4 regions of the Streptomyces sp. NPDC002206 genome follow, and region 3 is predicted to be linked to each of the others. Evidence: riboswitches for the same ligand, from Rfam matches in the RefSeq annotation. Region 3 holds a riboswitch; each other region holds the start of a gene.
The links. A riboswitch is a leader RNA that binds a small molecule or an ion and turns the genes downstream of it on or off. The one in region 3 is predicted to bind cobalamin.

Region 1: linked by a shared signal. The riboswitch ahead of ACWCP8_RS15245 (cobalamin biosynthesis protein) and the one ahead of ACWCP8_RS16835 (prenyltransferase/squalene oxidase repeat-containing protein) in region 3 are both predicted to bind cobalamin.
Region 2: linked by a shared signal. The riboswitch ahead of ACWCP8_RS06150 (CbtB domain-containing protein) and the one ahead of ACWCP8_RS16835 (prenyltransferase/squalene oxidase repeat-containing protein) in region 3 are both predicted to bind cobalamin.
Region 4: linked by a shared signal. The riboswitch ahead of ACWCP8_RS00395 (ribonucleoside-diphosphate reductase subunit alpha) and the one ahead of ACWCP8_RS16835 (prenyltransferase/squalene oxidase repeat-containing protein) in region 3 are both predicted to bind cobalamin.

What each region holds. Positions count from the first base shown of each region.
Region 1 covers NZ_JBSFCW010000006.1:278,464-285,885, forward strand. The annotation lists gene ACWCP8_RS15235 (putative cobaltochelatase) at 1-1,321, opposite strand, end outside; gene ACWCP8_RS15240 (cobyric acid synthase) at 1,497-3,056, opposite strand; gene ACWCP8_RS15245 (cobalamin biosynthesis protein) at 3,053-4,033, opposite strand; cobalamin riboswitch at 4,185-4,313, opposite strand; gene ACWCP8_RS15250 (hypothetical protein) at 4,479-4,712, opposite strand; gene ACWCP8_RS15255 (inorganic phosphate transporter) at 4,725-6,011, opposite strand; gene ACWCP8_RS15260 (class II aldolase/adducin family protein) at 6,305-7,027, shown strand; gene ACWCP8_RS15265 (alpha/beta hydrolase) at 7,108-7,422, shown strand, end outside.
Region 2 covers NZ_JBSFCW010000002.1:275,945-283,366, forward strand. The annotation lists gene ACWCP8_RS06115 (hypothetical protein) at 1-302, shown strand, start outside; gene ACWCP8_RS06120 (aldehyde dehydrogenase family protein) at 594-2,030, shown strand; gene trxA (thioredoxin) at 2,111-2,485, opposite strand; gene ACWCP8_RS06130 (dihydrolipoyl dehydrogenase family protein) at 2,602-4,044, shown strand; gene ACWCP8_RS06135 (hypothetical protein) at 4,279-4,434, opposite strand; gene ACWCP8_RS06140 (Asp23/Gls24 family envelope stress response protein) at 4,471-4,965, opposite strand; gene ACWCP8_RS06145 (histidine phosphatase family protein) at 5,213-5,824, opposite strand; adenosylcobalamin (AdoCbl) riboswitch at 5,937-6,085, shown strand; gene ACWCP8_RS06150 (CbtB domain-containing protein) at 6,089-6,307, shown strand; gene ACWCP8_RS06155 (CbtA family protein) at 6,336-7,109, shown strand; gene ACWCP8_RS06160 (GNAT family N-acetyltransferase) at 7,191-7,422, opposite strand, start outside.
Region 3 covers NZ_JBSFCW010000007.1:279,640-287,061, forward strand. The annotation lists gene ACWCP8_RS16825 (glycoside hydrolase family 13 protein) at 1-554, shown strand, start outside; gene ACWCP8_RS16830 (phosphomannomutase/phosphoglucomutase) at 547-1,908, shown strand; cobalamin riboswitch at 1,998-2,148, shown strand; gene ACWCP8_RS16835 (prenyltransferase/squalene oxidase repeat-containing protein) at 2,241-3,506, shown strand; gene ACWCP8_RS16840 (SCO2322 family protein) at 3,503-4,192, shown strand; gene ACWCP8_RS16845 (energy-coupling factor transporter transmembrane component T) at 4,189-5,340, shown strand; gene ACWCP8_RS16850 (ABC transporter ATP-binding protein) at 5,337-7,046, shown strand; gene ACWCP8_RS16855 (ECF transporter S component) at 7,043-7,422, shown strand, end outside.
Region 4 covers NZ_JBSFCW010000001.1:81,604-89,025, reverse strand. The annotation lists gene ACWCP8_RS00405 (hypothetical protein) at 51-263, shown strand; gene ACWCP8_RS00400 (ribonucleotide-diphosphate reductase subunit beta) at 260-1,273, opposite strand; gene ACWCP8_RS00395 (ribonucleoside-diphosphate reductase subunit alpha) at 1,273-3,669, opposite strand; cobalamin riboswitch at 3,813-3,937, opposite strand; gene ACWCP8_RS00390 (GNAT family N-acetyltransferase) at 3,991-4,491, opposite strand; gene mctP (monocarboxylate uptake permease MctP) at 4,635-6,290, opposite strand; gene ACWCP8_RS00380 (DUF3311 domain-containing protein) at 6,287-6,541, opposite strand; gene ACWCP8_RS00375 (GntR family transcriptional regulator) at 6,747-7,422, opposite strand, start outside.

The DNA.
Region 1 (7,422 bases), on a different contig from region 3:
GCTTGGTCAGCAGCCCCTCGGGCCGCCGCGCACCGGTCGTGCGACCGTGCTCGGTACGCGCCCGGGACCGCCGCCCCGCCGCACCCTCACCGATCCCCGGCACGCTGAGCATCTTCGTCCGGAACGGCTCGGCAGCTCGTACGGGCTGCTGCTCACCGCCCCCGGCCGGGCGGCCCTGCGAGGGGAGTCCGGGCGTGTCGCCGTCACCCGCCTCGGGCTGCGGCGGCGTGTCGGGCCCGTCCCCCTGCGGCGGCTGCCCGCCCCCACCCGGCCCGTCCGGACCGGGGTCGTCCCCGCCGCCGTCCCCGTCACCGCTGTTCTGCTCCAGCGTGTCGTCGAGTTTGTCCTCGTCGAGACCGGGCGCGTCGAAGGGGTTGCGGCGGCGCCGGTGCGGGAGCGCGAGGAGCGCTGCCTGCCGGACGTCCTCGGCGAGCACGTCGGTACGTCCCGCCCATGCGGCCAGTGCGGTCGCGGTGCGGGCCATCACGATGTCGGCGCGCATCCCGTCGACCTCGAAGGCCGCACAGGTGGCGGCGATCTGCCGCAGGGCACGGTCCCCGAGCGCCACCTGAGGAAGGAGTGCCCGCGCGGCAGCGATCCGCTCCCGCAACGCACCTTCCTCCTCGGCCCACCGGGCGGCGAACCCGGCCGGATCGTCGTCGTACGCGAGCCGCCGCCGCACCACCTCGACCCGCTGGTCGGTCTCGCGCGACGCCGCGACCTCGACGGTCAGCCCGAACCGGTCGAGCAACTGCGGCCGCAGCTCGCCCTCTTCGGGGTTCATCGTCCCGACGAGCAGGAACCGTGCGGCATGCCGTACGGAGACGCCCTCGCGCTCCACGTACGAGGCGCCCATGGCCGCCGCATCCAGCAGCAGGTCCACCAGGTGGTCGTGGAGCAGGTTGACCTCGTCGACGTACAGGATTCCGCGATGTGCATCGGCGAGGAGCCCCGGCTCGAACGCCTTGACCCCCTCGGTGAGCGCCCGCTCGATGTCGAGCGCCCCGACGAGCCGGTCCTCGGACGCGCCCACCGGCAGCTCCACGGTCCGAGCCGCGCGCGACACGCCGCCCCCGGCCTCGTGAGGCCCATCGGGACACGCGGGATCGGGCAACACGGGGTCACACGAGAACCGGCACCCGGAGACGACATCGACCTCGGGCATGAGCGCGGCAAGCGCCCGCACGGCGGTGGACTTGGCGGTCCCCTTCTCCCCACGCACGAGCACACCACCGACAGCGGGCGATACGGCGTTCAGCAACAATCCGAGCCGCAGATCGTCCTGCCCGACGATGGCAGTAAAGGGGTACGGGGTACTCACAAAGCCTCCTTGACGACGTCATCCATCCAAGAACCGGCGCTCCGTCCAGGCCCGCCGTCCAACGTGTCCGGGCGGCTGCTCAGCCCGTCCCGCCCCTGAGGACCGGAGTCCGGGGCGGAGCCCCGGTCACGGGAAGGGACGGGTACGGGAACGGAGCCCGTCGCGGGTGCCCCCCTCACGCCGACCCCCCGGTCACCCCGGCGCCGCGCGCCCCACGGGCCGCCGGCACCTCCGGGGCACCGGGGCCCACGAACGGCAGTCCTCCCGGCACCCCCGCCTCGATCAACCGCATCAACGCCCCCGTATCCGCATGTTCCTCGATCAAATCCCCCAGCCGGTCCAACTGCTCCTCCCGCAGCGCCCCGAAACTCGTGTCCGGCGCCGGCACGAATCGCCGCCCCGCAGCCGCCGCGACCTCCACCAGGAATTGCCGCCGGAACGCATCGCTCTCCAGCGAGCCGTGCCAGTGCGTCCCCCACACCGCCCCCACCCGGCACCCGTCCAGGAACGGCTCGCCGCCCCGCACATCGGCGACCCCGTGATGGATCTCGTACCCCTCCACCGGCTCCCCGAGCGCCGAACCGACCGGCCGGGCCAGGGTCTTCTCCCGGTCGAACCGGATCCGTACCGGAAGCAGCCCGAGCCCGTCGACCTGCCCGGCCCGCGACTCCACCTCGTCCTCGATGCGCTCACCGAGCACCTGGAACCCGCCACAGATGCCGAGCACCGGACGCCCCTGCGCGGCCCGCCGCAGCAGCGCGTCGGCCAGCCCCCGTTCGCGCAGCCAGGCCAGCGCCTTCACCGTGCCGCGCGTGCCGGGCACGATCACCAGGTCCGCGTCGGCCAGCTCCTCCGCCCGGTCCACGAACCGCACGACCACACCCGGTTCGGCGGCCAGCGCGTCCACATCGGTGAAGTTCGACATCAGCGGCACCGCGCACACCGCGACCCGCAGCACGTCCTCGCCGTGCGGCGGCGCGACGACCGACTCGCGTACGGCCCCGCGCAGCGAGACCCGCAGTCCGTCCTCCTCGTCGATGCCCAGGCCATGGACGAACGGCAGCACCCCGTACGTCGGCCGCCCGGTCAGCCCGTGCAGCATGTCGAGCCCCGGCTCCAGCAGCGACACGTCGCCGCGGAACTTGTTGACCAGATAGCCCGCGATCAGCGCCTGGTCCTCGGCGCCGAGCAGCGCCGTCGTACCGAAGAAGGAGGCGAAGACACCGCCGCGGTCGATGTCGCCGACGACGACCACCGGGAACCGCGCAGCCCGCGCGATCCCCATGTTCACGATGTCGGTGCGGCGCAGATTGATCTCGGCCGGGCTGCCCGCCCCCTCGCAGATCACCGCGTCGTACGTGCCCCGAAGCTGCTCCAGACAGTCCACGACCGTGGAGAGCAGCGACTCCTGCCGCCCCCCGTGGTAACCGCGTGCACTCATCTCGCCCACCGGCCTGCCCATCAGGACGACCTGGCTGGAGCGGTCGCTGCCGGGCTTGAGCAGTACCGGGTTCATCAGCGCGGTCGGCTCCACCCGGGCTGCCTGGGCCTGCATCGCCTGCGCACGTCCGATCTCCGCGCCCTCGCGGGTGACGAACGAGTTCAGCGACATGTTCTGCGCCTTGAACGGCGCGACCTTCACCCCTTGGCGCACCAGCCAGCGGCAGATGCCTGCCGTGACGACGCTCTTGCCCGCGTCCGACGTGGTTCCGGCGACCAGCAGTCCGCCGCTCATCTTCCGCTCCGTCCCGCGGCCGGGCGCCGCCCCGTGGACGACCGCCGTCCCGCGATCAGCCGGCCCGCCGCGCACACGCCGAGGGCCAGCACCCCCACCCGGCGCGAGAGCCGCACCGCGCGTTCGATGTCCTCGGTCTCCACCGCACGGCCCGCCGCGCCGTTCAGCACCGGCCGGTGCTCGACACGGCCGCCGTACGCGAGGGTCCCGCCGAGCCGTACGCCGAGCGCGCCCGCGAACGCGGCCTCCACCGGACCCGCGTTGGGGCTCGGGTGCTTGTCTGCGTCGGCGCGCCAGGCCCGTACCGCCCGACGTGGCTGCCCCCCGGCAGCCACGGCGAGCGCGGCCGTGAGCCGGGCACCGGGCCAGCCGACGACGTCGTCCAGCCGGGCCGAGGCCCAGCCGTAGCGCAGATGGCGGGGTGATTTGTGCCCGACCATGGCGTCGAGGGTGTTGACGGCCCGGAAGGCGACGAGTCCGGGCACGCCGCCCAGCGCGCCCCACACCAGCGCGCCGACGACCGCGTCGGAGGTGTTCTCGGCGACGGACTCCACCACGGCGCGGGCGATCTGCGGCCCGTCGAGGGAGTGCGGGTCGCGGCCGCACAGATGGGGGAGCCGCTCACGGGCCAGTGCGATGTCACCGGCGGCCAGCGCGCCGCCGATGGCGCGGGCCTCGCGCCCCAGCGAGGTGCCGCCGACGACCGACCAGGTGGCGGCCGCGGTGAGGGCGACGGATGCGGTGGGATGACGGCGTACGGCACGGGCGGCCAGTGCGGCTCCGCCCGCGGCGCCTCCGGCGCAGACCAGGGTGTGCAGTGCGCCCCACCCGCGGTGGTCGCGCCACAGGTGGCGCTCGACGGCCGCGGCGGCCCGTCCGAATGCGGCGACCGGATGCCGCCGGCGGGGATCACCGAGCAGCAGATCGCCGATCAGACCGGCCGTGGCGCCGTACGCGAAGATGCGGTCGGCTCGCACGGCTCAGCCGGCCGTTGCGCCTCGAAGGACCTTCGTACAGTCGGCTCTTGGTGGGAGCGGCACAGAAACGGACGACGACGCACGGCAGCCGGGCATGGCGATATGTCCTCACTCAGGGTCCGCGCCCTGGTTCGACGTGACCGGCGGCGAGAGTCTCCTGGCTCCCGGATCCGCAGTTCCCCCGGCCTTCCAGCCCGCCTGCGCGAGCCGTGACTTCCGGTGTGGGGGACTGCTCCCCGGTGACAGTGGCGGGACCGCGCCGGATTCGCACCGGCTTCCTCTGCTGTCGCCGTAAATGGCTCCGGCAGTCCACCACGCTCCGCGAATGCCCGTCAACCTGGCCTTGACCTGCGGCGGCGCAGTGTGCGCAGACGCACATCGGGCCGGACACACGCGAGGTGTGTCCGGCCCGGTGAGACCCCGATGACGGAGTGCGGGTAGGTGCTCAGGCGACGATCAGATAGATCCCGTACGCGACCGCGGCCGCGCAGAGCCCGAAGCAGAGGTACGCGCCGGTGCGGGCGAGTGCCAGGGAGCCCGAGGTGGAGCCGCCCTGCGCCGCCGGTTCCGGCTGCTTGGAGAGGCCGACGATGCCCAGGGTGAAGAGGCCCACCAGCGCCACGGTGACGACGAGGGAGACGCCGAAGACGGAGCCGAGAGCTGCCCAGTCGATGTTCATGGTGATCTGTCCTTACACCGTGGCGGGCCGCGCCGGATCGGCGACGGTTCCGGCCGGGGCCGGGATGGTGGTCTTGAGGTCCGTGTCCGTGGCTGCGGTGGCGTCCACCGTCGTGGCCGGAGCCGCGGCCCCGGTGGGCGGCGGGGTGACGGCCGCCATGGCGGTGGTGATGACACCCGCCGGTTCGGCGTCGGGAGCGACATCGCCGTGACCGACCGGCTTGCGGCGGGACAGCAGCCAGATGGCGGCGGACCCCCCGATCAGCAGCATGGCGACGACGACGACACCCCAAGTGCCCTGCTTGGTGAGGAATTCCGCGCCCGCACCGACCAGACCGGCGGCCGGCAGGGTCAGACCCCAGGCGATGAACATCCGAGTCGCGGTGGACCAGCGGACCACACCGCCCCGGCGGCCCAGTCCCGCACCCATCACGGCGCCGGAGCACGACTGGGTGGTGGAGAGGGAGAAGCCGAGGTGCGAGGAGGCCAGGATGACCGTGGCCGCGCTGGTCTGGGCGGCGAAGCCCTGCGGCGGCTTGAGTTCGGTGAGGCCGCTGCCCATGGTGCGGATGATGCGCCAGCCGCCGAGGTAGGTGCCGAGCGCGATGGCCATACCGGCGGAGACGATGACCCAGACCGGCGGGTTGGAGCCGGGGGAGAGAACGCCGCCGGTGACCAGGGCCAGGGTGATGATGCCCATGGTCTTCTGCGCGTCGTTGGTGCCGTGGGCGAGCGAAACCAGTCCGGCCGAGGCGATCTGGCCGGCGCGGTAGCCCTTGGCGGTGGCCTTCTCCTGGGCGTCGTTACCGACCTTGCCGCCGATCCGGTACGTCAGCCTGGTCGCCAGCAGTGCGGCGAGACCGGCGACGACCGGGGCGGCGACCGCGGGGAGCAGCACCTTGGTGACGACGGTGCCGCCGTCGACCGAGGACCAGCCCGCCGACATCACCGCGGCGCCGATGAGACCGCCGAAGAGGGCGTGGGAGGAACTGGACGGCAGGCCGACCAGCCAGGTCAGCAGATTCCACAGAATGGCGCCGACGAGGGCCGCGAAGATGACTTCTGTCCGCAGCCCGTTCTCGTTGATGATCCCGCCGGAGATCGTTTTGGCGACCTCGATCGACAGGAACGCGCCGACCAGGTTGAGAGCGGCGGACATGGCCACCGCTGTCTTGGGTTTGAGAGCGCCGGTCGAGATGGTGGTGGCCATCGCGTTGGCGGTGTCATGGAAACCGTTCGTGAAATCGAACACTAGAGCTGTCACGATCACAATCGCGAGGAGCAGCGTGATGTGTTCCATTTACCCAGGCAATCGCTCGACGTCATTGGCTCGTGGACCGTAGGCAACCTGGGTGAACGGAAGATGAACTGGACGGGGCCCTGTGGTGACTCCAAGCGGAGTGGCGTTGATCGTTTCGTCCGCCACACGACAGTCGGAGGCCGCTGCAGGGCGTGCGGTGGCTGGAATTCGCCGCCCTCGCTCCGTCCCGTGGACCGCCGATCCCGAGGGCGAATACGCCGGAAGATCCGACAAAGAGATGTCGGTCACCCGACGGTCCCCTGCCGCGCCCACCCCGCTGACAGGATTCCCCCATGAGCGATCGGCATGAGGACGGAAGCGGTGCAACAGCCGCGCAGGACACACAGGATGCACACGCCGCACATGACGCGCAGGACGCCGTCGAGCAGGCCTGGCACGGCGTCGTCGCCACCGCCCGCAGGACCGCGGCGGAGGGCCTGGTCGTCGGGACCTCGGGCAATGTGTCGGCGCGGGTCGGCGACCTCGTCCTGGTCACGCCGAGCGGTGTGCCCTACGACCGGCTCGGCCCCGGCGACACCGTCGCCGTCGACCTGAAGGGCCGCCAGGTCCTCGGCGAACTGACCCCGACCAGCGAACTCCCACTCCATCTGGCGGTCTACCGCAACAGCGACGCGGCCGCCGTCGTGCACACCCACGCCGTACACGCCACGGCCGTCTCCACCCTCGTGCCCGAGGTACCGCTCGTGCACTACGCCGCCGCCATGCTCGGCGGCCCCGTCCGCACCGCGGCCTACGCGCGGTACGGAACGCAGGAGCTGGCCGACAACATGCTGGGCGCCCTGCGCGACCGCACAGGCTGTCTGCTCCGGAACCATGGGACCGTCACCTACGGATCCACCCTCGACGAGGCCTACGACCGCACCGCCCAGCTCGAATGGATGTGCAGACTCTGGCTCACCGCCAGCTCCGTCCCCGGCCACTCGCCGTCCCTGCTCACCCGGGCCCAGCTGGACGAGGTGCGGGACGCCCTGAAGGGATACGGACAGCCCGGCTGACCGGGAGGGGCACGCCCGCCCGGCCACCGGACGGCCCCCGCCCACTGGCAGGGAGCGGCACACCCCCCGACACTGAAGCGGTGCGCCCGGCTACAGCGACGGCAGCAGCCGTCATCACCATCCTCGGCGTCGGCGCGGCAGTGGTCGCGGCCGGCCGGTACGCCAGCGACGCCGCCCTCAGGGTGCCGTCCGAACGTCCCCTCCCCGCCGACCGCAAACTCACCGTGCACGCCACGGCGGCCGGACAGGTCACGCTCACCCGCTCCTTCGCCGCGCTCCGGCCCGGTACGTACGGACTGATGGGCGACGGCGTCCACGCTGTCGTCGGCCCGGTGATCGAACAGGCGCCGCACGCCGCCGACGCCGTCGTGCGCCGACTGGAACGCGTCAACAGC
Region 2 (7,422 bases), on a different contig from region 3:
TCGTTCCCGGGTTCACCGACACCACGGCCGAACCGGCCGAGGCCACCGAACGCCCAGAAGCCACCGACGACACCGAGCACACGGACACCACCGAGGCTTCCGACTCCGTCGCCGCCATCCGCTCGGCCGTCGTGGAGGCCACGGGCGAGACGGGGGCCTCGGGCTACCCCAGATACGCCGGGGAGGGCATGGTGGCGGATATCGATCCGGCGACCCGGACCGTGGAGGCCCTGCTGATCGACGGCGCCGAACTGGACTACGGCCTCTCGGTCAGGGTCTCGGAGCGGAAGACCGAAGGCTGAGCCGGGGCACAGACAACTTCCTTCTGTCAGCGGAGAGTTGGGAGGTGCCGTCGCTGTGTGAGGTCAGCACGGAATGTCGAGTGGAAAAGGGAGCAGCAGTTCGATCAATTCCCTTGTCGGTGGGTGCCGCGTGGCTACGATGTTGCACGTTCAACCGAGCGAGGACACGTTCGATCACCGGACGCAGCTCGCACGGTTGCGCCGGATCGCGTCGTCCCGCGAAGCCGCGCCCGCACCCCCGCGCCCCACCGCATGGGACCACCCCTCGAACCGATCGACTGGAGAGCCGTCATGTCCCTGCTCGACCCCAAAGCCTGGCAGTCCCGCACGCTTGCGGGAGGTGAGTCGGACGTCGTCGAGCCCGCCACCGGTGAGGTGCTCGGACGTGTCACCCTCGCCGCGCCCGAGGACATCGCCGCGGCTGCCCGGTCCGCGGCCGCCGCCCAGGCCGCCTGGTCCCGCACCCCGCACTTCGTCCGCGCCGCGGTCCTGCGCCGGGCCGGCGACCTGTTCACGGCGCACGCCGACGAACTGCGCGAATGGATCGTACGGGAGTCGGGCTCGATCCCCGGCAAGGCCGACTTCGAGCTCCACGTCGCCGCCCAGGAGTGCTACGAGGCCGCCGCGCTCGCATCCCGGCCGGCCGGTGAGGTCCTGCCCAGCGAGGACGAGCGTCTCTCCTACACCCGGCGCGTCCCGGTCGGCGTCGTCGGCGTGATCGCCCCGTTCAACGCGCCGCTGATCCTCTCCATCCGGTCCGTCGCCCCCGCACTCGCCCTGGGCAACGCGGTCCTCCTCAAGCCCGACCCGCGCACCGCCGTCTGCGGCGGGCTCGCGCTGGCGGCGGTCTTCGCCGAGGCCGGACTCGACGAACACCTGCTGCACGTCCTGCCCGGCGGCGCCGAGGCCGGACAGGCGCTGGTCGCGGAACCGCGCGTCCCGGTCATCTCCTTCACCGGCTCCACCGCGGCGGGCCGAGCCGTCGGCGAGGCTGCCGGACGGCTCCTCAAGCGCGCCCACCTGGAGCTCGGTGGCAACTCCGCCCTTGTCGTTCTGGAGGACGCCGACCTGGAGGGCGCGGTGGCCCAGGCCAGTTGGGGCTCGTTCTTCCACCAGGGCCAGATCTGCATGACCACCGGCCGACACCTCGTACACGCCTCGCTGCTCGACGAGTACGTCGAACGGCTCGTCGCCAAGGCGGACGCGCTGGCGGTCGGCGACCCGCACCGTGAGCAGGTCCACCTCGGCCCGATCATCGACCGCGGCCAGCTCGGCAAGATCCACCGGCTGGTCGAGTCGAGCACCGCAGGTGGCGCGAAGCTCGCGGCCGGCGGCACCCACCGCGATCTGTTCTACCGCCCCACCGTCCTCACCGACGTCGACGACCACACGCCTGCCTACACGGAGGAGGTCTTCGGCCCGGTGGCCCCCGTGCGGTCTTTCGAGACCCTGGACGAGGCCGCGGCACTGGCCGCCGACAGCCCGTACGGACTCTCCCTCGGCATCGTCACTCGTGACACCGCGCTCGGCCTGGAACTTGCGGACCGGATCCCGACAGGCATCGTCCACATCAACGACCAGACGGTGAACGACGAGGCGGTCGCGCCCTTCGGCGGCATCGCCGCGTCCGGCACCGGCGCACGGTTCGGCGGCGGGGCCAATCTGGAGGCCTTCACCGAGCTGCGCTGGACGACCGTGCGCCACGAACCGGCCGGCCACCCCTTCTAGGGCCTGTCCGCCTCCGTAGCGCCGAGAGGGCCCGGCCGATGGCCGGGCCCTCCTCCACCCACAGTTCCGGCGCGCGCAGGCTACTGCTGCTGTTCCTTCTGCTGGTTCTCGATGGACTTGCGCACCTCGTCCATGTCCAGCTTCCGGGCCTGCCCGATGACATCCTCCAGCGCCGCCTCCGGCAGCGCCCCGGGCTGGGCGAACACCGCCACATTGTCCCGGACGATCATCAGCGTCGGAATGGACTGGATCTCGAAGGCCGCCGCCAGCTCCTGCTGCGCCTCCGTATCGACCTTGGCGAAGACCAGGTCGTCGTGGCGCTCGGACGCCGCGTCGTAGACCGGCGCGAACTGCCGACACGGGCCGCACCAGGAAGCCCAGAAGTCGATCAGGACGAACTCGTTCTCGCTGACGACCTGATCGAAGTTTTCTTTGGTGAGCTCTACGGTGCTCATGCGTCTGTACCTCTTCCTGTGCCCGTTCGGACCTGTCCCCGGACAACGGTGGCTTTCTTTGCGCTATTCCGCCTGCCCATGTGGCCGCAGCCCACACCCACCACCAGACTGTCCCCATGACAGATGCTGATGCTGTGAAGAACGCCGTATACGACGTCGTGGTGATCGGCGCGGGGCCGGTGGGGGAGAACGTGGCGGACCGGACCCGCGCGGCCGGGCTGAGTACGGCGGTCGTCGAGGCGGAGCTGGTCGGCGGCGAATGCTCGTACTGGGCCTGTATTCCCAGCAAGGCCCTGCTGCGCCCGGTCGTCGCCCGTGCCGACGCGCGCAGGGTGCCCGGCCTCAGCGCAGCCGTGCAGGGCCCGCTGGACACGGCTGCGATCCTTGCCCATCGTGACTGGTACGTCTCGGACTGGCACGACGACGGACAGGTCGCCTGGTTGGAGGGCGTCGGTGCGGATCTCTACCGGGGCCAGGGCCGTCTGGCCGGTACGAAGCAGGTCTCCGTCACCACTCCCGACGGCACCGAACACCGGCTCACCGCGCGGCACGCCGTCGCCGTCTGCACCGGCAGCCGCGCCGTGGTTCCCGACCTGCCCGGAGTCGCCGATGCCCACCCCTGGACCAGCCGGGAGGCAACCGGCGCGAAGGAGGTTCCGGGCCGCCTGGTGATCGTCGGCGGTGGGGTCGTCGGCGTGGAGATGGCCACCGTCTATCAGGCGCTCGGCGCCGAGGTCACGATGCTGATCCGTGGCAACGGCCTGCTGCCGAAGATGGAGCCGTTCGCGGGTGAGCTGGTCGCCGAGGCGCTCACCGAGGCCGGAGCCGACATCCGTACCGGCGTCTCGGCCAGCTCCGTCAACCGCACAGCCCCGGACGGCCCCGTCACCGTCGAGCTGCACAACGGCGAGCGCATCGAGGCCGACGAGATCCTCTTCGCCACCGGCCGCGCCCCGCGCACCGACGACCTCGGGCTGGAGACGGTGGCCCTGAAGCCCGGATCCTGGCTCCCGGTCGACGACAGCTGCCGCGTAGAGGGCAGTAACTGGCTCTACGCCGTCGGCGACGTCAATCACCGGGCGCTCCTCACCCATCAGGGCAAGTACCAGGCCCGTATCGCGGGTGCCGCGATCGCCGCCCGCGCCCAGGGCACCCCGCAGGCGACCGGTCGTTGGGGCGCCCACACCGCGACCGCCGACCATGCGGCCGTCCCTCAGGTGGTCTTCACCGACCCGGAGGCCGCGTCCGTGGGTCTCACCCTCGCCGGGGCGGAGCGGGCCGGTCATCGCGTACGCGCCGTCGACTACGACCTCGCCGCGGTCTCGGGCTCCGGCCTCTACGCGAGCGGTTACCGGGGGCGCGCCCGCATGGTCGTCGACCTCGACCGGGAGATCCTGCTCGGCGTCACCTTCGTCGGGCCGGGCATCGGCGAGCTGTTGCATTCGGCGACCGTCGCGGTCGCGGGCGAGGTCCCCATCGACCGGCTCTGGCACGCGGTCCCTGCGTTCCCCACGATCAGCGAGGTCTGGCTGCGCCTGCTGGAGGCGTACCGCGGCTGAGCACGGACGATGTGCCGGCGCGTGGAGGGACGGATCCCGACATGACCGACCCCCCGGCAAGAGACGGGGTCGCTGCGTTGTCGGGATCCGTCGCCCCCGCGTACTCGCACGCTGTACCCGCGTCCCGAAGTGCGGACGAAGTGGCGGCGAGCTCGTCGGGCGAGACATGCATGCTTCTCCACGTGACCGACGGCTGCTGCGCTCACACTGTCGTCCGGGGCCGGGCCAGCGGCTTCAGATCGAGGTCGTCGTGCCGTTGCTCGTGGTCGCGCAGATCACCCTCTGCCGCCGTGCGGCTGTCACCGGCTTCGACAGCGCGCTCGTACTCGGGCCCGAAGCGTTCTTGCAGATGCCGCCGCCGAACAGGCCGTCGCCATGGCCGATGGTCACCCCCTTCGACCAGGCGCGATCCGGTCCGGCGAACCACTACACGACTCGCCTCTCCGGCGCCTGCTGCTCCTCTTCCTCGTCGGGCAGCTTCACGTCGGTCACCGTGATGTTGACCTCTACGACCTCCAGACCGGTCATCCGCTCGATGGCGGCGATCACCTCGGTCCGGACATCGCCCGCGAGCTCGACGATCGGGAAGCCGTATTCGACGATGATCGACAGGTCGACCGCGGTCTGGACCTCGCCGACCTCGACCTTGACACCGCCGGTGACGGACCGGCTTCCCGCTCCGGGCACTCGCTCCCACACGGTCCCCATACCGCGGATGAATCCTCCGCCCATGCCCTGGACTCCGGGCACGCCCCGGGCCGCCAGCCCGGCGATCTTCGCCACCACACCGTCGGCGATCGTGGTACGCCCCCGTGCCCCGGGTTCCGTTCGGCGGTTTTCGCCATGCGGTCCCGGTCCGTGCGTGGACTCGGACGCCGGGCGGGTGGTCTCGGGCCGGCTCAGCTGTGTTTGATCGGTCATGGTCGGTCGCCCTTCCGAAGAGGAGGTGGGCTCGATCGCCTTGGCCATTTTACGTACCATTTGTCGGCATTGCTTGGGCGGAAGGGTGGATGGCCGAGCCCGCCGCTGAGGGGAGTGGGTTGTTGTGGGGGAGTCCGGCCTCGGGTGCCCGCCCTCCGGTCCGGGACAGGGAGGCGAAGTCCGTCGCGACGCATGGTGAAGGCGACGTACGTGATTCCCGGTCCATCACGGAGGTGGCTCCCCCCGGCTACCGTCTGTGCACTGCGGTGGTCTCGTCGGTTCCGGTGCCCAGGGACCGCCCGCATCGCAGGTTCCAGCGCCCGGACCGCCCGCTGAGCTCGGTCAGCGTCAGCGGAGCGACGTCCAACCGCCAGAACGTCTGCGACGGAAGGCCCAGCGCATGCACGATCGCGGCCCGCACCACCGCGGGTTCGACCACGGCGAGCACGCTGCCGTCATCGGCACCCTCCCGATGCAGCGAATCCAGCCAGCCGCCCACCCGCGCATGCAGATCCAGCAGCGACTCACCGCCGTGCGGGGCCGCCGAGGGGCCGGACAGCCAGGTCGACACCGCCTCCGGCTCGTCCCGGCTCACCTCCGCCAGCCGTTGCCCGCTCCAGCGCCCCAAGTCCCAGCCACGAAGGGCAGGTTCGGGATCGGACCGCAGCCCCAACGCCTCGGCGGTCCCGGCGCACCGTTCGTCCGGGCCGTGCACCCGGCGATCGGCACCAGGCACCGCGGTCGCGGCCGCCCGCGCCCGCCGGACACCGGACGCGTCGAGCGGGGCGTCGCCGTCGAAGCGGGCCTCGCGCAGCGCTGCGTTGAGCGCCGGTGAGATCAACATCACCCGTACCGTCAACACCCGTGTCAACTCCCTGAACTGTGGCCTCTTCAGTAAGCACACCATGGCATCCAGGGCTGTGAGGTGGGCAGATGGTGCCATGGCGGCGGGGTGCTCCCAGACGGTATGGTCGCGACGAACATGACGACGGTGTGATGGAAGTCCGGTGAGAATCCGGCACGGTCGCGCCACTGTGAACCCGTATCCGTACGGGAAGTCAGACCCAGCACTGTCGTCTCAGGCACCACGATCGGGACGCGTGTTCCCCCAGGAGGTTCTGCCATGGCACAGACTGCTGCCCCCGCCGCCGTCGCATCACCCGCCATCACCCCCATCTCGCTGAAGGCCATCGCCCCATGGGCGGTCTTCTTCGGCATTCTCATGCTCGTCCTGCTGTACTTCGTCGGCGCCGAGCAGGGCGCCACTGCGGTCATCTCCGGCGAGGGTGTCCACGAATGGGTCCACGACGGTCGCCACCTGCTCGGTTTCCCCTGCCACTGACACACCGCGCAAGCCAGGGGAACCCCTCATGAACTCCATATCTGTCAGAGCCCTACTGGTCCGCGGCATGCTGGCCGGCCTTGTGGCGGGCGCGCTCGCACTTGCCGTCGCCTACTTCCTCGGGGAGTCGCGGGTCGACGCGGCGATCGCCCTCGAAGAGGCGCACAGCCACGACCACGGCGGCGGCGAGGAACTCGTCAGCCGCGCCATGCAGTCCACGGCCGGCCTCGCCACCGGTGTCCTCGTCTTCGGCGTGGCCATCGGCGGCATCGCCGCGCTCGTCTTCTGCTACGCCCTCGGCCGCATCGGCAGGTTCGGCCCGCGGGCCACCGCAGCACTGATCGCGTTCGGCGCCCTGCTGACCGTGTATGTCGTGCCGTTCCTCAAGTACCCGGCCAACCCGCCGGCCGTCGGCAACCCCGACACGATCGGCCAACGCACCGCCCTGTTCTTCCTCATGGTCGCTCTCAGCGTGCTGCTCGCCGTCGCGGCCGTCATCCTCGGCAAGCGGTTGGCTCCTCGGCTGGGCAACTGGAACGCGACGATCGCCGCGTCCGTCGGCTACGTCCTCGTCATCGGGCTCGCCTACGCCTTCCTGCCCTCGTTCAACGAGGTCGGCAAGGACTTCCCGGCCGGTCTGCTGTGGGAGTTCCGCCTCGCCACCCTCGCCGTTCAGGTCACGCTCTGGACCACTTTCGGTCTGTTCTTCGGCTATCTGACCGAACGGCTGCTGGTGCCGGGACCGGACACGGTCCCGGCGGGCGGCGGCACGGCATCCCGCACGGCCACCGCTGCCGACTGACCGGCCGGAACACCGCTACGACCGAACCCGCCTGGAGACGCCTGGCGGGTTCAGTCGTGGTCGGGGTCCGGCCGTCCGGCGTCACGACGGACGTCGAGCGGAGACCTGGAGAGAAGGCTCGGAACCGGCGGCTTCGTCCGTCGCAGTCGCTCCGCCCCCGGGTTCGGCCGCCGATCCGGCCGGCCAGTCGATCCGGTAATGCCTCAGCAGGTCGTCCTCCCTGACGAAGTGCATACCCGCCGCTGCCATGACGTGATGGGACGCGGTGTTGTCGACGTCGGCGTCGCCCTTCACCGACGCGACACCCGCGGCG
Region 3 (7,422 bases):
TGGCCCTCCCCGGAGCCGCCTACCTCTACCAGGGTGAGGAACTCGCCCTGCCGCAGGCCGCTGTCCCCGACGACCGCATACGCGACCCGCTCTGGGAACGCTCCGGTCACACCGACCGGGGACGCGACGGCGCCCGCACCCCGATCCCCTGGTCCGGCAGCCGGCCGCCCTACGGCTTCAGCACCGCAGCCCCGGACGACTGCTGGCTTCCCCAGCCGGAGGGCTGGGCCGCCCACACGGTGGAGGCCCAGCTGGCCGACCCGCACTCCGCCCTCGCGCTCTACCGCGCCGCGCTGCTCCTGCGCCGCGAGCACCCGGCCGAGGCCCACGCAGCCCTGCACTGGTACACCGCTCCCGGCAACCACTGTCTCGCCTTCCGGCGGGGCGAGTTGGGGTGCGTGGTGAATCTCGGGCCCGACCCGCTGTCGCTCGACACCCTCGGCCTGCCCGGCCGCCCTGTACTGAGCAGCGCTCCCCTGCAGGGACGCACCCTCCCGCCGGACACTGCCGTCTGGCTCACCACCAAGGAAGAAAGCGGTCATTCCCATGGCTGATCTGTCGCAGCTCGTCAAGGCGTACGACGTACGAGGGGTGGTTCCGGACCAGTGGGACGAGTCACTGGCCGAGCTGTTCGGGGCGGCCTTCGTGCAGGTCGTGGGCGCTGAGGCGATCGTGATCGGGCATGACATGCGGCCCTCGTCGCCCGGGCTCGCGGCCGCCTTCGCGCGGGGTGCGTCGAACCGCGGCGCAGCGGTGACACTGATCGGGCTGTGCTCGACGGATCAGCTGTACTACGCGTCGGGGGCGCTGGATCTGCCGGGAGCGATGTTCACGGCCTCGCACAACCCGGCCCGGTACAACGGCATCAAGATGTGCCGTGCGGGCGCGGCCCCGGTGGGCCAGGACACCGGCCTGTCCCGGATCCGGGAGCTGGTGGAGGCATGGCAGGAGTCGGGCGCCCCGGAGCCGGTCGCGACGCCGGGCGCGGTCGGCGAACGGGAGACCCTGCAGGACTACGCCGCCCATCTGCTCTCTCTGGTGGACGTGACGTCGATCCGGCCGCTGAAGGTGGTGGTGGACGCGGGCAACGGAATGGGCGGGCACACCGTGCCGACGGTCTTCGCGGGCCTCTCGCTGGATCTGGTCCCGATGTACTTCGAGCTGGACGGGACGTTCCCCCACCACGAGGCGAACCCGCTCGATCCGGCCAACATCGTCGACCTGCAGCAGCGGGTGCGCGACGAGGGCGCCGACCTCGGTATCGCGTTCGACGGAGACGCGGACCGCTGTTTCGTCGTCGACGAGCACGGCGATCCGGTCTCGCCGTCGGCGATCACCGCGCTGGTGGCGACCCGGGAACTGGCCCGCCATGGCGGCTCGGGCGTGGTCATCCACAATCTGATCACCTCGTGGTCGGTGCCGGAGGTGGTCCGTGAGCACGGCGGCACCCCGGTGCGTACGCGCGTCGGGCACTCCTTCATCAAGGCGGAGATGGCCCGGTCCGGGGCGATCTTCGGGGGCGAGCATTCCGCGCACTACTACTTCCAGGACTTCTGGAACGCCGACACCGGGATGCTCGCTGCCCTGCATGTGCTGGCGGCGCTCGGGGGGCAGGACGGTCCCCTGTCCGCACTGGTCGCGGGGTACGACCGCTATGCCGCTTCCGGCGAGATCAACTCCACGGTCGCCGACCGGGCCGACCGCCTCGCCGCGGTCACCGCTGCCTACGCCGGCCGTGAGGGAATCACCCTCGACGAACTCGACGGCCTGACCGTCACGGCAGCGGACTGGTGGTTCAACGTCCGCCCCTCCAACACCGAGCCGCTCCTCCGCCTGAACGTCGAAGCCCGGGACGAGGCCACCATGGCCAGGGTGCGCGATGAGGCACTGGCGGTCATCAGGGACTGACCTCCTCTCCCACCGCTCCGTCCCGACCCTGCCCACAGGTGACGTACGTCGCTGTTCCGGGCGCCCCTCGGCCCGAAGGGGCGGGCTACGCCCCGGTAGAGTGTGCGAGTCGTCATCATGCCCGTTCAGGGGGAAGCCGGTGCGAATCCGGCGCTGACCACGCAACCGTGAGCCGCTGACACAGCGGTAAGCCGGAATGCCCTGTCCGCGGTCGTGACCGGCTCGCGTCACCGGAACCCCGGTGACCGGCACCGTCGAGGCATACGGGGCCGGAGCCTGGTGCCTGAGTGTGCCTGTGCCCGGTTCCCACCGCAGGAGAGGCCCAGCCCACCATGACCGTTCGCCGCACCGCAGCAACGCTCGCCGCCACCGCCACCGTGCTCTGTGCGGCCGCTGCCCCGGCCGCGGTGGCGGCGCCGTCTCCGTCGCCCACCCCGTCCGTCGCGCTGCCGTCCGGGCTGTACGGCACCAAGGACCCGACGTACGACGGGGTCTGGAGGCAGTCGCTGGCCTTCATCGCCCAGCGGCTCGAAGGGGTCACGCCCGCGACCGCGTCCGTCGACTGGCTGGTCGCCCAGCAGTGCGACAGCGGCGCCTACGCCTCGTACCGCGCAGATGTCGGCAAGCCGTGCGACGCGAAGACCATGACGGACACCAATGCAACCGCCGCTGCGGTCCAGGCGCTGGCCGAGGTCGGCGGGCACGGCGATGCCGTCGACAACGGGGTCGACTGGCTGAAGTCCGTTCAGAACGAGGACGGCGGCTGGGGTTACAACCCGGGCTCGCCCAGCGACGCCAACTCCACCTCGATCGTGATCGGCGCGCTGGCCAAGCAGGGCCGGCGGCTCGGCGACGTGACGACCGAGGGCGGCAGGACGCCGTACGACGCGCTGCTCGAGCTGGCGATCCCGTGCGGCGGCAAGGACGGCGGCGCGTTCGCGTACCAGCCGGACAAGGCCGGCAAGCTCGCCGCCAACGCGGACGCCACCGCGGCCGGCGTGCTCGGTTCGATGGGCAAGGGGCTGGCCGCCTGGAACAATTCCGCGTCCGAGGACAAGGCGCCCACCTGCCACAAGGGTGCCGTCGTCAAGCCCGAGCAGGCCGCCCAGAACGGTGCCCACTATCTCGCGGGCGCCCTCGCGAAGACCGGCCACCTGAACCAGCCGCCGATGCCGGGCGCCACCGACACCACCGAGCAGCCCGACTTCGGCAACACCGCGGACGCGATCGTCGCCCTGGCCGCCGCGGGCCACCAGGACAAGGCGGCCGGCGCGCTCGGCTGGCTGAAGAAGAACGCCGCGCCCTGGGCGGCGGAGAACGGCCCCGCCGCCTACGCCCAGTTGGTCGTGGCCGCGCACACGACCGGCACCGATGCCCGCGACTTCGGCGGTGTCGACCTGGTCGAGCGGCTGAACGCGACCGGCCCGAAGCCGGCCGCCGTCCACACGCCCTCGCCGGCCACCAGCGACTACGCGGCGCAGGACGGCACCAGCGACGACGCCGGTCTCGGGGTGTGGTGGCTCGTCGGTATCGGTCTCGCCGCCGGTGCCGGCGTCGGCTTCCTCATCAGCAGCCGCCGGAAGACCCCGCAGCTGTGAACCGAGCGGGGAATCGATCCGGGTGGCCGTCGGCGGGCGCCCTGCTGCTCGTTCTCGGCGCCGTCCTGACCGTGCTCGGTGCGGGCACCGCCCACGCGGCCGGTTACCGCTACTGGTCGTTCTGGGAGGGCAAGGGGACGGGCTGGGCGTACGCCACCCAGGGCCCGTCGCTGGTCCGGCCGGACGACGGTGCGGTGCAGGGCTTCCGGTTCTCGGTGAGCGAGGACTCCCAGGACTCGGCGAAACCGCGCCGCGCCCCCGACTTCGCGGCGATCTGTGCGGACACCCCCGCCAAGGACGGCACCAAGCGGGTCGCGCTCGTCATCGACCCCGGCACGGCGGCGGACGCCCCGGACGGGGAGACGCCGCCCGCGCCGCGTACCGCATGCGCGCAGGTCGCCGAGGACGCGAGCGCCGCGGAGGCCCTCGCCTCCGTGGCCAAGCCGCTGCGCTACAGCAGCGAGGCACTGCTCTGCGCGATCTCCGGCTATCCGGCCTCGGGCTGCGGTGAGCAGGTCTCCGGCACCGGGCACGCCGACGGTACGCCGCAGGCGCCCGCGAGCCCGTCCGCCTCGGCCCACCCGGGGAGCGGCCGCGGCGGTCCGTCCGCCGGGGTTCTCGCCGGTCTCGCCGCCGTCCTTCTGCTCGGCGTCGCCGCAGTCGTGCAGGCCCGCCGCCGCGGATGACCGTCTCTGCCCGCACGGCCCGGCCGGGCCGTGCCCTGCGCGCCCCCGAGGCGACCCGCAGCAACGCCCTGCCCGCCGGGGCCTGGTGGCTGTGGGCGCTCGGGCTGGCCACCGCCGCCTCCAGGACCAGCAATCCGCTGCTGCTCGGGCTGCTGGTCGGGGTGGCCGGCTACGTCGTGGCGGCGCGCCGGACGGATGCGCCGTGGGCCCGTTCGTACGGGGCGTTCATCAGGATCGGGCTGTTCGTCGTCGGCGTGCGGCTGCTGTTCTCCGTCTTTCTCGGCTCGCCGATCCCCGGTACGCACCCGGTGTTCACCCTCCCCGAAGTCCCACTGCCCGACTGGGCGCAGGGCGTCAGGATCGGCGGCCGGGTCACCGCCGAACAGCTGCTCTTCGCGCTGTACGACGGGGCGAAGCTGGCCACCCTGCTGATCTGCATCGGCGCGGCGAACTCGCTCGCCAACCCGGCCCGCCTGTTGAAGTCGCTGCCGGGCGCACTGTACGAGGCGGGCGTCGCGGTCGTCGTCGCGATGACGTTCGCACCGAACATGGTTGCCGATGTGGTGCGGCTGCGCACCGCACGGCGGCTGCGGGGCCGCCCGGCGGGTGGCATCAAGGCCGTCCTGCAGATCGGACTGCCGGTGCTGGAAGGTGCGCTGGAGCGGTCGGTGGCGGTGGCTGCGTCGATGGACGCGCGCGGATACGGGCGTACGGCCCAGGTGCCGCGCGCCGTCCGGCACACCACGAACGTCCTCACGCTCGGCGGCCTGCTGGGGGTCTGCGCCGGCACGTACGGTCTGCTGGCCTCGCAGGGTGCGGTGTACGGGCTGCCGCTGCTGTTCGCCGGGCTCGTCGCCGCGATGGCCGGGCTCCGGCTCGGCGGTGCCCGCTCGGTCCGCACCCGCTACCGGCCCGACCGGTGGGGAGCGAGGGCCTGGCTGGTGGCCGGGTCGGGTGCGGTGGTCGCGGCGGCGATGATCTGGGCGGGCAGTGCCGACACGGAGGCGCTGCATCCCGGAGTCGTACCGCTGACGGCGCCGGTGTTCCCGCTGTGGCCCGCGGCGGCGGTGCTGATCGGGCTGTTGCCCGCGGTGGTGGCGCCCGCGCCACCCGTTGTGGCCGTCGCGAACTCCGAGGAGAGCCAGTGATCCGGTTCGAGCAGGTCTCGGTGCAGTACGAGGGGGCGGCGCACCCGACCCTGTCCGGGGTCGATCTGACCGTCCCCGAGGGCGAGTTGGTGCTGCTCGTCGGCCCGTCGGGGGTCGGCAAGTCGACGCTGCTGGGCGCCGTCTCCGGTCTCGTACCGCACTTCACGGGAGGCACGCTGCGCGGCAGGGTGACGGTCGACGGCCGTGACACCCGTACCCACAAGCCGCGCGAACTCGCCGATCTGGTCGGCACGGTGGGACAGGACCCGCTCTCCCACTTCGTCACGGACACCGTCGAGGACGAGCTGGCGTACGGCATGGAGTCGCTGGGACTTGCCCCCGACGTGATGCGGCGGCGGGTCGAGGAGACCCTTGACCTGCTGGGCCTCGCCGGGCTGCGCGACCGGCCGATCGCCACGCTCTCGGGCGGCCAGCAGCAGCGGGTCGCGATCGGCTCGGTGCTGACCCCGCACCCCAAGGTCCTGGTCCTCGACGAACCGACGTCCGCCCTGGACCCGGCGGCGGCCGAGGAGGTCCTCGCGGTGCTCCAGCGACTGGTGCACGATCTGGGCACGACGGTCCTGATGGCGGAGCACCGTCTGGAACGCGTCGTCCAGTACGCGGACCAGGTCGTCCTGCTGCCGTCGCCGGGCGCCGCACCGGTGATGGGCGCCCCCGCCGACATCATGGCGGTCTCCCCGGTCCACCCGCCGGTGGTGGCCCTGGGCCGGCTGGCGGGCTGGGAGCCGCTGCCGCTGTCGGTACGCGATGCGCGGCGCCGCGCGACGGATCTGCGGGAGCGGCTGGCCTCGGCCGAACCACCGCCGCCCGCTCCGTCGGCGCCCGCCGCCCCGGCGCCGCTGCCCGCGGCCGCTCCCGTACGCCGTGGTCTGTTCGGGCGCGGTCGCGGGCCCGCTCCCCGATCCGCCCCCGAAGCTGTGGCGGAAGCGACCACCCGGGTCGAGGGCCTGGGGGTGCGGCGCGGGCGTGTCGAGGCGCTGCGCCGGGTGACGCTCTCCGTCGCACCGGGCGAGACCGTCGCCCTGATGGGCCGCAACGGCGCGGGCAAGTCCACGCTGCTCGCCGCCCTCGTCGGCATGGTCGAGCCCACGACCGGCACCGTCCTCGTCGGCGGCCGGGCCCCGCACCGCACGCATCCGCGCGACATGGTGCGCCGGGTCGGGCTCGTACCGCAGGAACCGCGCGATCTGCTGTACGCGGACACGGTCGCCGCCGAGTGCGCGGCGGCCGACGCCGACGCGGGCGCGGCGGCGGGCAGCTGCCGGGCCCTGGTCTCCGAGCTGCTGCCCGACGTACCGGACGACACCCACCCCCGCGATCTCTCCGAGGGGCAGCGGCTCGCCCTGGCGCTGGCCATTGTGCTGACCGCACGGCCTCCGCTCCTGCTGCTGGACGAGCCGACCCGCGGTCTGGACTACGCGGCGAAGGCCCGGCTGATACGTGTGCTGCGCGGCCTGGCGGCCGGGGGGCATGCGATCGTGCTGGCCACGCACGACGTGGAACTCGCCGCCGAGCTGGCCCACCGGGTGGTGATCCTCGCGGACGGCGAGATCGTCGCGGACGGCCCGACCCGGCAGGTGGTGGTCTCGTCACCGGCATTCGCACCGCAGACCGCGAAGATCCTCGCCCCGCAGGAGTGGCTGACCGTGACGCAGGTGCGCGGGGCACTGGAGGCCGGCGCATGAGCGACCGCCGAAGCCGTCCCGTACGACTGGGCCCCCGTGCGATCGCCGCACTTCTCCTCGTCAGCGCGATCGGCGTCGCCTCCATCGGCTGGCCGCTGCTCGCGGACGCCGACTCCGGTCTCGCCCACTCCCAGGACGCACCGTGGCTGTTCGCCGCACTGCTCCCGCTCCTGGTCGGTGTGGTCGTCGCCACCATCGCGGACTCCGGCCTGGACGCGAAGGCGGTGGCGATGCTGGGCGTGCTCGCCGCGGTCGGTGCCGCGCTGCGTCCGCTCGGCGCCGGTACGGCGGGCCTGGAGCCGATGTTCTTCCTGATGGTGCTGAGCGGCCGGGTGCTCGGCCCCGGCTTCGGCTTCGTGCTCGGCTCGGTGACGAT
Region 4 (7,422 bases), on a different contig from region 3:
TGGCAGTCCTGCCACTGCCGGAATGTGGTCGCACGGACGACAGTAGAGGCATGAACACATTCATGAACTTCCTGGCCATAGCGGCACTTTTCGCTCTCGTCCTGCTGCCCGCACTCATCGGGCTCGCACGGGAGCGCCGGATCAACCGTGAGCTGCGCGCCGCAGAGCACGAACGGCGGGCGGAGCCCCCGGAAACGGCAGGCGCCGCGCAGCCGGTCACGGCAACGCGGCGCCCGTATCCCAGGGTCGGTGCCAGAGTCTAGAAGTCGTCGTCGAAGGCGACCGAGCCCTCCACCGCCACCTGGTACGCCGACGGGCGGCGCTCGAAGAAGTTCGTCAGCTCCTGAACACCCTGCAACTCCATGAACGAGAACGGGTTCTCGGAGCCGTAGACCGTCGGGAAGCCGAGCCGGGCGAGCCGCTGGTCGGCCACGCACTGCAGGTACTCGCGCATCGACTCGGTGTTCATACCCGGCAGGCCGTCGCCGCACAGGTCACGGCCGAACTGCAGTTCCGCGTCGACGGCCTCCTTCAGCATGTCGGTGACCTGCTGCTGGAGTTCGTCGTCGAAGAGGTCGGGCTCCTCCTTGCGGACGGTGTCCACGACCTCGAACGCGAAGTTCATATGCATCGTTTCGTCGCGGAAGACCCAGTTGGTCCCCGTGGCGAGACCGTGCAGCAGGCCGCGCGAGCGGAACCAGTAGACGTACGCGAACGCGCCGTAGAAGAACAGCCCCTCGATGCACGCCGCGAAGCAGATCAGGTTCAGCAGGAAGCGACGGCGGTCCGCCTTCGTCTCCAGCCGCTCGATCTTCTCCACCGAGTCCATCCACTTGAAGCAGAACTGCGCCTTCTCGCGGATGGACGGGATCTCCTCGACCGCGTCGAACGCTGCCGCGCGGTCATCCGGGTCGGGCAGATACGTGTCGAGCAGCGTCAGATAGAACTGGACGTGCACCGCCTCCTCGAACAGCTGCCGCGACAGGTACAGCCGCGCCTCGGGGGAGTTGATGTGCTTGTACAGCGTCAGCACGAGGTTGTTCGAGACGATCGAGTCGCCGGTCGCGAAGAACGCGACGAGTCGGCCGATCATGTGCTGCTCGCCGGGGGACAGCTTGGCGAGGTCGGCCACGTCGGAGTGGAGGTCGACCTCCTCGACCGTCCAGGTGTTCTTGATCGCATCGCGGTAGCGCTCGTAGAAGTCCGGGTAGCGCATGGGCCGCAGGGTCAGTTCGAAGCCCGGGTCGAGCAGATTCTTCTCGGTGTTGCTCATTACTGGCAGGCCTCGCAGGACTCGGGGTTTTCGAGGGAGCAGGCGATCGCGTCCGCGTCGGGAGCCGCTGCCTGCTGTACGGGAATGGGGGCGGCGGCCGCTGCCCGGCCGGATGCCGCGCGGGCGATCCGCGTCGCCGGGCGCGAGCGCAGGTAGTACGTCGTCTTCAGCCCCTGCTTCCAGGCATAGGCGTACATCGAGGAGAGCTTGCCGATCGTCGGCGTCTCCAGGAACAGGTTCAGCGACTGGCTCTGGTCGAGGAACGGTGTACGCGCCGCCGCCATGTCGATCAGTCCGCGCTGCGGGATCTCCCACGCCGTGCGGTACAACGCCCGTACGTCCTCCGGGATCCAGGCGAACCCCTGCACGGAGCCGCTCGCCTCGCGCAGCGCCTCACGGGTCCGCGCGTCCCACACGCCGAGCTTCTTCAGCTCATCCACCAGATACGCGTTGACCTGGAGGAACTCACCGCTGAGCGTCTCGCGCTTGAAGAGGTTGGAGACCTGCGGCTCGATGCACTCGTACACCCCGGCGATCGAGGCGATCGTGGCGGTCGGCGCGATGGCCAGCAGCAGCGAGTTGCGCATACCGGTCTTCGCGATCCGGGCGCGCAGCGCGTCCCAGCGCTCCGGCCAGGTCAGCTCGGTGGCGTAGTGGTCGGGGTGCAGCACACCGCGCGCGGCGCGCGTTTCGGACCAGGCGGGCAGCGGACCGGACCGCTCGGCGAGGTCGCAGGACGCCTCGTACGCGGCGAGCATGATCCGCTCGGAGATCTTCGTGGAGAGCGCGCGGGCCTCGGGGGAGTCGAACGGCAGCCGCAGCCGGAAGAAGACGTCCTGGAGCCCCATGGCGCCCAGACCCACCGGGCGCCAGCGGGCGTTGGACCGGCCGGCCTGCTCGGTCGGGTAGAAGTTGATGTCGACGACCCGGTCGAGGAACGTCACGGCGGTACGGACGGTGGAGTCCAGCCGCTCCCAGTCGATCTCACCGTCGGCCACGAACGCCCCGAGATTGACCGAACCGAGGTTGCAGACGGCCGTCTCGCCGTCGTCGGTGACTTCGAGGATCTCGGTGCACAGGTTCGACGAGTGGACCACGCGGCCCGGCTCGGCGGTCTGGTTCGCGGTCCGGTTGGAGGCGTCCTTGAAGGTCATCCAGCCCTGGCCGGTCTGCGCGAGGGTCCGCATCATCCGGCCGTACAGCTCACGCGCCGGCATCGACTTGCGGGCCAGGCCCTTGGCCTCGGCGGCCCGGTACGCGGCGTCGAACTCGTCTCCCCACAGGTCGACCAGTTCGGGCACGTCGGCGGGCGAGAACAGTGACCAGTCGCCGTCCGTGTCGACCCGGCGCATGAACTCGTCCGGGATCCAGTGCGCCAGGTTGAGGTTGTGCGTACGCCGCTGGTCCTCACCGGTGTTGTCGCGCAGCTCCAGGAACTCCTCGATGTCCGCGTGCCACGTCTCCAGGTAGACGGCGGCGGCGCCCTTGCGGCGGCCGCCCTGGTTCACCGCGGCGACCGAGGCGTCGAGTGTCTTCAGGAACGGCACGATGCCGTTGGAGTGCCCGTTGGTGCCGCGGATCAGCGAACCGCGGGCGCGGATCCGGGAGTACGAGAGGCCGATGCCGCCCGCGTGCTTGGAGAGTCGTGCCACCTGGTGGTAGCGGTCGTAGATCGAGTCGAGCTCGTCCAGTGGCGAGTCCAGCAGATAGCAGGAGGACATCTGCGGGTGCCGGGTGCCGGAGTTGAAGAGTGTGGGGGAGGAAGGGAGGTAGTCGAGGCGGCTCATCAGGCCGTACAGCGAGGCGACCTCGTCCACTGCGCGCGCCGAGTCGTCCTCGGCGAGACCGGCCGCGACCCGCAGCATGAAGTGCTGGGGCGTCTCGATGACCTGACGGGTGTGCGGGTGGCGCAGCAGGTAGCGACTGTGCAGCGTCCGCAGTCCGAAGTAGCCGAACCGGTCGTCGGCGCCGTCGGCGAGCGACTGCTCGACCAGCGCGTCGAGCCGGGCCGCGTGGAGCGCCACGAACGCGGCCGTGCGGTCCGCGATCAGACCCTCGCGGTGGCCGACGGAGACCGAGGCGGAGAAGGACACCGCGCCCTGACCGGCCGCCTCGTCCGCGATGGTGCGGGTGAGGAGGCGGGCGGCGAGCCGGGAGTACGCGGGGTCCTCGGAGATCAGACCCGCGGCGGCCTCGGTGGCCAGCGAACGCAACTCTGCTTCGTCCGACCGGGCGTTGCGGCCGCGCAGCGCGGCGGCGGCGACGCGACCGGGGTCGGTGTCGGGCAGATCGACGGTGAGGTCGGTCAGGGTCCGCAGCAGTGCGGTCCCGGGTCCGTCGTTCGCGGTTCCCGTGGACTCGGCGACTGAAGCCGGATCGGCTGGCGCGATGGTCATGTGGTGCTCTCCCTCGCTCGGCTCGGGGCCGGGCGGGGAGCGGGGCAGCCGGGCAGAGGCAGGCCCGGAAAAGAGGGCAGCACTCCGTGCGGCGTCCACCGGCCCATCCGCGAGGCCCGGACGTCTGGGCGTCCGGATCGGTCGAGCCGGACGCGCTGTCGGCAGGTCCTCGGACTTACAGGGTGCGCAAAAGTACACCGATCACACCGTTGCGGGACAGTTCCGGATTCACACCGGATTTCCCTGCGGCGACAGCGAGCACGAGCATACATGTGGGGGCCGCCCTATGAGACGGCCCCCACATGTTGTGTCGTACGGGGTTCACAGGGTGAGGCTGTAGGTGAGCAGCTGGAGGCCTGGAATGGGATACCAGTCGCGCTCCGGAGTCCGTACGAAGCCCAGCCGACGGTAGATCCGGTGGGCCCCGAGCATGGCCGACTGCGTCGACAGGACGAGCCGCGCGACGCCGTCCGTACCCCGTGCACGGTCGATACAGGCCCGTACGAGCGCCTCACCCGTCCCGAGGCCACGCGCCTCCCGCGCGACGGCGAGCATCCGGAATTCGGCCTCGTCGGGGCCGGCGATGTCGGCCCACGGGTTGCCGGGCGGTGCGTATGTCACGCCGCCCAGTACCCGGCCGTCGGCACCGACCGCGACGAGCACGTCGGCCTCGGTGGCGCGGCGCGGCACGTCGCGGAGTTGTTCGAGATACGGGTCGTCGGCACCGAGGTCGAGCAGGCCGTCGTCGAGGTACGCGAATGCGGTGATCTCGCCGAGGAGGTGGTGTTCGGTGGGGTCGACGGGCCTGATCGATATGTCCATGGCGGAAGTCTGCAGTACGGGGCGCGGGGCGCGCGCCCAGGGGCACCAGAGGTGCCGCTCCTGTCCGAGACCTGTGTGGCCCGCCCGGCCACGGATTTGTCCTCCGTCGCCGGGCGGGCCACATTCATGACTGGCGTACAGGCCTACTTGGTCGACGGGCTCGCGTCGGGGGAGCCGGCCGGCTCGGGCCTGGCCAACGGGAGTTCGACCTTCACGCCAGGGTCGCCCGCGTCCGCCGTGTAGTCGGCCGGTGACGTCTCGTCGATTCCGGCCGGGGCCTTCACCGCGTTCAGGACGAACGTCAGCACCACCGTCACCACCACGTTCAGTACGAACGCCGTCAGGCCGATGTAGCCGATCTCGCCGATCCCCGGGATCTCCTTCGAGGAGCCGCCGAAGTGCGCCTGGGTCGGGCTCGCCACCCCGTACGCGGCGATCGTGCCGTAGACCATGCCGACCGCCCAGCCGGCGAGCAGCGCCCAGCGGTGGAACCACCGGGTGAACAGGCCACCGACCAGCGCCGGGAACGTCTGCAGGATCCAGATCCCGCCCAGCAGCTGGAAGTTGATCGCGACCGTCTTGTCCATCGTGAGGACGAAGGCGAGCGCACCGACCTTCACCAGCAGCGACACCAGCTTGGAGACCTTCGTCTCCTGGGCCGGGGTCGCGTCGGGCTTCAGGAAGTCCTTGTAGATGTTCCGGGTGAAGAGGTTGGCAGCGGCGATCGACATGATCGCGGCGGGCACCAGCGCGCCGATACCGATCGCGGCGAACGCCACCCCGGCGAACCAGTCGGGGAACATGTTCTCGAACAGCTGCGGGATCGCCAGCTGCCCGTTCTGCACCTTGACCCCGGCGGCGATCGCCATGAAGCCGAGCAGCGCCAGCAGGCCCAGCATCAGCGAGTACAGCGGCAGGATAGTGGTGTTGCGCCGGATCACGTCACGGCTGCGGCTGGAGAGCGTCGCTGTGATCGAGTGCGGGTACATGAAGAGTGCAAGCGCCGAACCCAGGGCCAGAGTGGCGTAGCCCCATTGGCCCGGATCGGCCGGCGCGAGGGCGCCGCGCGGCTTGCCGGTTGCGGGGTTGGTCTGCGAGAACGCCTCGCCGGCCTTGGCGAAGATGTCGTCGAAGCCGCCCAGCTTGATCGGGATGTAGATGATCGCCACCGCGATGACCAGGTAGATCAGCCCGTCCTTGACGAACGCGATCAGCGCGGGGGCCCGCAGCCCGGAGGAGTACGTGTACGCGGCGAGCACCGCGAACGCGATCAGCAACGGCAGGTCCTTGACGAACCAGTTGGTGTTCTCGCCGCCGCCGACGCCCATCACGTCAAGCACCGCCTGGATGCCCACGAGTTGAAGCGCGATGTACGGCATCGTGGCGAGGATGCCGGTGACGGCGACCGCCAGCGAGAGCCCCTTCGATCCGAAGCGGCCGCGGACGAAGTCCGAGGTGGTGACGTACCCGTGCTTGTGCGACACCGACCACAGCCGCGGCAGGAAGGTGAAGATCAACGGGTACACGAGGATGGTGTACGGGACCGCGAAGAAGCCGGCCGCGCCTGCCGCGTAGATCGCGGCAGGGACGGCGACGAAGGTGTACGCGGTGTACAGGTCGCCGCCGAGCAGGAACCAGGTGACCCAGGTGCCGAACGACCGTCCGCCCAGCCCCCATTCGTCGAGGCTGGCCTCGTTCTCGGCCTTGCGCCAGCGCGCGGCCATGAAGCCGATGACCGTGACGGCCAGGAAGAAGAAGATGAAGACGCCGAGCGCGACGCCGTTCACGCCGTCCTTCATGCGGAAGCACCCCCCTTGCGGGAGCGCTGGTCACGCTGCCACAGCTTGTACGCGACCATCGTGAGCGCGGTGGAGATCAGTACCCAGAGCATCTGGTACCAGTAGAAGAACGGAATGCCGATGAAGGCCGGGTCCACCTTCGCGTACGAACCCACCCAGAGCATCGCCACGAACGGCGCGATGAGGCAGAGGGCGATGACCACCCTCATAGGTGTGACCGTTGGTGGTTTCGTGTCTGTTTCTTCTGGCATATGGCGACTCCGTCCCCTCGCTGACCACCTGTTGTAATGCGCAGGAAATCTAGGGGAGAGTTCCGGCCAGCGTCACCCCCTGTCCGTATTTCGGTCCGGCAACGGTGTGCCGGGGCCGGGGGAGAGAATGCTGCCCGGGGGGCCGACTCCTGGTGCTCCGTCCCTATTCGGGCAGTTGGCCGGTCAGGAGCCGGGGCCCGCCGTCTCAGTCGGTCGGCCGCTTCAGACGCGCCACGAACTTGTAACGGTCGCCGCGGTACACCGACCGCACCCATTCCACCGGTTCGCCCTGTCCGTCCAGGGAGTGACGGGACAGCATCAGCATCGGCAGGCCCACGTCCGTACCGAGCAGGCCGGCCTCGCGGGGGGTGGCGAGTGAGGTCTCGATGGTCTCCTCGGCCTCGGCCAGCCGTACGTCGTACACCTCGGCCAGTGCTGTGTACAGCGAGGTGTACTTCACAAGTGAACGGCGCAGTGCGGGGAAGCGTTTGGCCGACAGATGGGTTGTCTCGATCGCCATCGGTTCGCCGCTGGCCAGGCGCAGTCGCTCGATCCGCAGCACCCGGCCGCCGGTGGTGATGTCGAGCAGCCCGGCGAGGGTGTCGTCGGCCGTGACGTAGCCGATGTCCAGCAGCTGCGAGGTCGGCTCCAGCCCCTGGGCGCGCATGTCCTCCGTGTACGAGGTCAGTTGCAGGGCCTGCGAGACCTTCGGCTTGGCCACGAACGTGCCCTTGCCCTGGATGCGTTCCAGCCGGCCCTCGACGACCAGCTCCTGGAGCGCCTGGCGCACGGTCGTGCGCGAGGTGTCGAACTCGGCGGCCAGGGTCCGCTCCGGCGGCACGGGGGTGCCGGGCGGCATGGTGTCCGTCATGTCGAGGAGA